2 regions of the Microbispora sp. NPDC049125 genome follow, and region 2 is predicted to be linked to the other one. Evidence: riboswitches for the same ligand, from Rfam matches in the RefSeq annotation. Region 2 holds a riboswitch; the other holds the start of a gene.
What was found. A riboswitch is a leader RNA that binds a small molecule or an ion and turns the genes downstream of it on or off. The one in region 2 is predicted to bind cobalamin.

Region 1: it holds a riboswitch for cobalamin, as region 2 does, so the genes downstream of both, AB0B72_RS14265 (ribonucleoside-diphosphate reductase subunit alpha) here and AB0B72_RS20860 (cobyric acid synthase) in region 2, are expected to answer to the same signal.

The regions. Positions count from the first base shown of each region.
Region 1 is NZ_JBEZDW010000010.1:25,273-27,723, forward strand. It holds gene AB0B72_RS14265 (ribonucleoside-diphosphate reductase subunit alpha) at 1-1,096, opposite strand, end outside; cobalamin riboswitch at 1,230-1,443, opposite strand; gene AB0B72_RS14270 (Bug family tripartite tricarboxylate transporter substrate binding protein) at 1,497-2,451, opposite strand, start outside.
Region 2 is NZ_JBEZDW010000017.1:27,824-30,274, forward strand. It holds gene AB0B72_RS20855 (helix-turn-helix domain-containing protein) at 1-823, opposite strand, end outside; cobalamin riboswitch at 1,109-1,231, shown strand; gene AB0B72_RS20860 (cobyric acid synthase) at 1,343-2,451, shown strand, end outside.

The sequences.
Region 1 (2,451 bases), on a different contig from region 2:
GGACCTGCCGGACGTACCGTCCGGCGGCCTCCAGTTCCCGGTAGCGGACGTCGAACGCCTCGCCCCAAAGATCCGTCAGCTCGGGCGCCTCCTTGGGGTCGAACAGCGACCAGGTGCCGTCCGCCTCGACCCGGCGCATGAACTCGTCGGGCACCCAGTTGGCCAGGTTGAGGTTGTGCGCGCGCCGGGCGTCCTCGCCGGTGTTGTCGCGCAGTTCGAGGAACTCCTCGATGTCGGCGTGCCAGGTCTCCAGGTAGACGCAGGCCGCGCCCTTGCGCCGGCCGCCCTGGTTCACCGCGGCCACCGAGGCGTCGAGGGTGCGCAGCCACGGGACGATGCCGTTGGACAGCCCGTTCGTGCCCCGGATGAGCGAGCCACGCGACCGGACCCGGGTCCAGGAGACCCCGATCCCCCCGGCGTACTTGGACAGCCGGGCCACCTGGGCGTACCGCTCGTAGATGCTCTCCAGCTCGTCGCGCGGCGAGTCGAGCAGGAAGCACGACGACAGCTGCGGCCGGCGGGCGCCGGAGTTGAACAGCGTCGGGGAGCTCGGCAGGTAGGCGAGGGCCGACATCAGCCGGTAGAGCTCGGCGGCCTCCTCCACCGACGACGACAGGCCGCACGCCACCCGGAGCAGGAAGTGCTGCGGCCGTTCGAGCACGCGGCGGGTGACGGGGTGGCGCAGCAGGTAGCGGTCGTAGACCGTGCGGAGCCCGAAGTACTCGAAGCGGTCGTCGGCTCCCTTCTCGGTCTGCGCGTCGACCAGTTCGTCGAGCGCCGCGGCGTTGGCCGCCACGAACGCCGCGACGCCGTCGCCGAGGAGCCCCGCCGCGTGGGTGGCCGCCACCGACTCGGCGAACGTGCGGACCCCCTGCCCGGCCGTCTCGTCCGCTATCAGGGCGCCCAGCAGCCGGGCGGCCGTCTTCGATTTCCCGGGGTCGGAGATGACCCCCGCCGCCGCCTCCTCGATCGCCTGCCACGCGTCGTGCGCGGCGCCGAGCGCGTGTGCCGGGGGCGCGCTCGTCGTTTCCGCGGTCGTCGTTTCCGCAGTCGTCGTGTCGGCGGTCGTCGTGTCGGCGGTCGTCGTCAGTGTCAACGTGCCCTCTTCCTCGCGAGCTCAGGTCCTGGCCGGAGCCGCGGGGAGGGCATGCGTCAGCGCACGCGCACGCCGGTGGACGTGCCGCGCCTGGCGGGCCCTCCCACGAGGCCCGGCATGGCCGCGCGGACATGGGTCCGCGCGCGTCACCGGCAGGTCTTCGGACTCGCGGGCGTCCGGCGCGGCCTCGGGGCCGGCCGGTCCTACTGGCCGTCGCTTCCCAGGCGCACGGCGCCCAGTGCTCAATGACGGCGGTCGTTCCCGCTCACCGCTGCGGGGCAGTCCCGGACTCGCACCGGGTTCCCTCTTGCCTCACCCGTAGGCGAACCAGCGACTCGATGATCCTACATGTAGTGGCGCCCGGCGCAACAACCCCTACAGGTTGTGTCTGCCGGTGGAGTCACCGCAATCCGAGATCGGCCAGCAGCCGGGTCGTACGGCGAGCCTCAGCGGCCAGCCACTGCCGGAAGTCGTCGCCCTCCAGATAGAGCGGGGTCCACCCGTTGCGGGCGCAGACCCGCTCCCAGAGGGGCGAGCCGCCGATGGCGCGGCAGAGGTCGAGTAACCGCTCCCGGCCTCCCGCGGCCTGCGCGAGGGGGGTGAGCAGGCCCCACCAGTTCGCGAACACCACCCCCACGCCGGACTCCAGGAGCGTGGGCGCGTCCACCCCCGGCAGGCGCTCGGGCGACGACACCACCAGGGGACGCAGCCGTCCCGCCCGGATGTGGGGGACGACGTCGCGCTGCCCGGCGAACCCGGCCGCGACCCGGCCGTCCAGCAGCGCGTCCACGGCCTGCGCCCCGTCCTCGAACGCCGCGTAGTCGATGAGGCGGGGGTCCGCCCCGAGGCCCACGGCGGTCAGGCCGAAGGCCTGGTGCTCGGGCCCGCCCACGGCCCCGCCCGCCACCTTCCGGCCGCCCGGGTCGCGCACGAGGTCCCGGGCGAACCGCTCGAACGTGCCGACGCCCGAGCCGGGCGCGGCGACCAGGACCTCCCACTCCCCCGCGAGCCTGACCAGCGGCGCCGTACGGGTCGCCGGGAGCGGGCCCCGGCCCATCGCCGCCTGGGCCAGCAGGGCGGGATCGGCGACCATCAGCTCGGCGCTCGGGGCGTCGGCCGGCCGTGAGCCGACGGCGGAACCGCCGCTCCGCCGGCGCTCGAACCCGCCGCCGGGATCGCGTCCGGCATCACGGCCAGGATCACGTCCGGGCTCGCCGTCGGTCTCGTCGGATTCCGGCTCGCCGCCGGATCCGCCGCCTCGCGACCGGCGGATCCGCACGGCCCGGGCCCACCTGCGGGCCTCGATGAGGGCCTTCAGCTCGCGGGCGACCACGTCGCCCCGTCCGGCCCCCGGC
Region 2 (2,451 bases):
GGCTGCGGTAACCGCAGGCGACCGCGATCTGCAGCACCGTCTGCGAGGTGTCGCGCAGCAGGTCGGCGGCGTGCCGCAGCCGCAGGCGGGTCAGGTAGCGGTACGGGGTGAAGCCGGTGGACTTCGAGAAGACGCGCAGCAGGTGATACTTGCTGAGGTTCGCCTGCGCGGCGAGGTCGTCAAGGCTGACCTCCTCGTGGAGGTGTTCCCGCATGTACGAGGTGACCTGGCGCAGGGCTCGCACGCTCAGCACGGAGGAGCCGGGGGCCGGGCCGGCCGGGGCGGGCCGCCCGCCCGCGCGGTGCAGCAGGTGCACCGCCAGCGTCTGGGCGATCGAGTCGGCGTAAAGCGCGGAGGCCCCCTCCCGCAGCGCGCAGCCGATCGCACGCCCCGCGGCCGTGACCAGGGGGTCTTCGAGGTCGAGCATGTCGGGCAGCGGCCGGTCCGGGCGCAGGCCGTCCTCGTGGAGGATCCGGCTCGTGGCCTCGATCACTTCGGCGCTGATGTGCAGGTGCAGCGACTCCAGCGGCTGGGACGAAACGGCCTGCCAGCGCAGCACGCTGACGTTGCCCGGAGCGGTCACCCCGGCCGACCCGGGGTGGTAGCTCGCCCGGCGCCAGGACCGGCCCTTGCGGCTCTCGATGAGATAGGTGCCGCTCGTCACGAGGACGACGAGCAGGTCCGGAGAAGGCGCCGTGCTGAACTCCTCGGCCCGGGGCGGGTCGGCGTAGGTCCGCGCGAGGACGGTGCGCCAGCCTAGGTCGTCGCTGGACAGCAGGCGCTGGGCGGGCAGGGCGTGCTCGGCCAGGCGGCTGCGCTCCAAGGCGTCAGACTGCCGGTCGTGCAGCCGGCCCTGCGAAGGCCGAGCTCTTTCCACTGGACTACCGGTTAACCATCCCGAAACCCCCCATTTGGTCGACTCTATAGCATCTTCCCAGTTCACAAGGGTGATCTCCGCGCCGTCCAGGCTGCTCGCCGCCCGACTGGCGAAGCAGGCGTCGGTCACCAAACTGGGACAAGTCAGTTACTAAGCAGGCATCCGGACAGATCGGTCCTTGCGTCCACGATGGGCGCGGGGTGTATGTTTACGCCGCAAGCGACGGACGTGGAGGAAGCCGGTGTGAATCCGGCGCGGTCCCGCCACTGTCACCGGGGAGCGATCCTCACTCACGCCACTGCCCTCACGGGCGGGAAGGCTGAGGGGAGCGTCGATCCGGGAGCCAGGATACTCCGGCCGTCGGACCTTCGACCGGGGGCGCGGACCTCCAGGGAGGACACGCCATGGCCGTTTCCGGCATGCGCGCAGGCACCTCACCCGTGGTCCCGCGCCCCATACCCTGACGTGCCGCGCCGCGGCGGCGCGCTGCTCGTCGCGGGCACCACCTCCGACGCCGGCAAGAGCATCCTGACCGCCGGGCTGTGCCGGTGGCTGTCCCGCAGAGGCGTCCGGGTCGCGCCGTTCAAGGCGCAGAACATGGCGCTGAACTCGATGGTCACCGCCGACGGCGGCGAGATCGGGCGCGCCCAGGCGATGCAGGCGGCCGCGGCCCGGGTCGAGCCCGAGGCGGCGATGAACCCGGTGCTGCTCAAACCGGCCGGGGAGCGGCACTCGCACGTCGTGGTGCTCGGCCGGGCACACGCCGACGTGGACGCCATGTCCTACCGCGACCACAAGCTGCGCCTGCTCGACGTCGCGCTGGAGGCGCTGGACGGCCTGCGCCGCCGGTTCGACGTCGTCGTCTGCGAGGGCGCGGGCAGCCCGGCCGAGGTCAACCTGCGTGACCGCGACATCGCCAACATGGGCCTGGCCCGCGCCGCCGGCCTGCCGGTCCTGGTCGTGGGCGACATCGACCGCGGTGGCGTGCTCGCGCACTTCGCCGGCACGCTGGCCGTGCTCGACGCCGCCGACCAGCGGCACATCGCGGGCTTCGTCGTCAACAAGTTCCGCGGCGACCCGGCGCTCCTCCAGCCCGGTCTGGACTGGCTGCGCGGCGCGACCGGCCGGCCCTGCCTCGGCGTGCTGCCGTGGCGGTCCGGCCTGTGGCTGGACGTGGAGGACTCCCTCGACCTCGACAGCCGTCCCGGCCTGCTGACCCCGCCCGCCGGCCGTGACGTCCTGCGCGTCGCCCTCGTGCGGCTGCCGCGGATGTCCAACGTCACCGACGCCGACGCCCTCGCCTCCGAGCCGGGGGTGAGCGTGCGCCTGGCCACGACCGCCGCCGAGCTGGACGACGCGGACCTGGTCGTCGTGCCCGGCACCCGGGCGACCGTCTCCGACCTGGGATGGCTGCGCGAGCGCGGCATCGACGCGGCCCTGCGCCGCCGTGCCGCCGAGGGGCGTCCGGTGCTCGGCGTCTGCGGCGGCTACCAGATGCTCGGCGGCGCGATCGACGACGACGTGGAGAGCCGGGCGGGCAGGGTGGACGGCCTCGGGCTGCTTCCCGTGCGCAC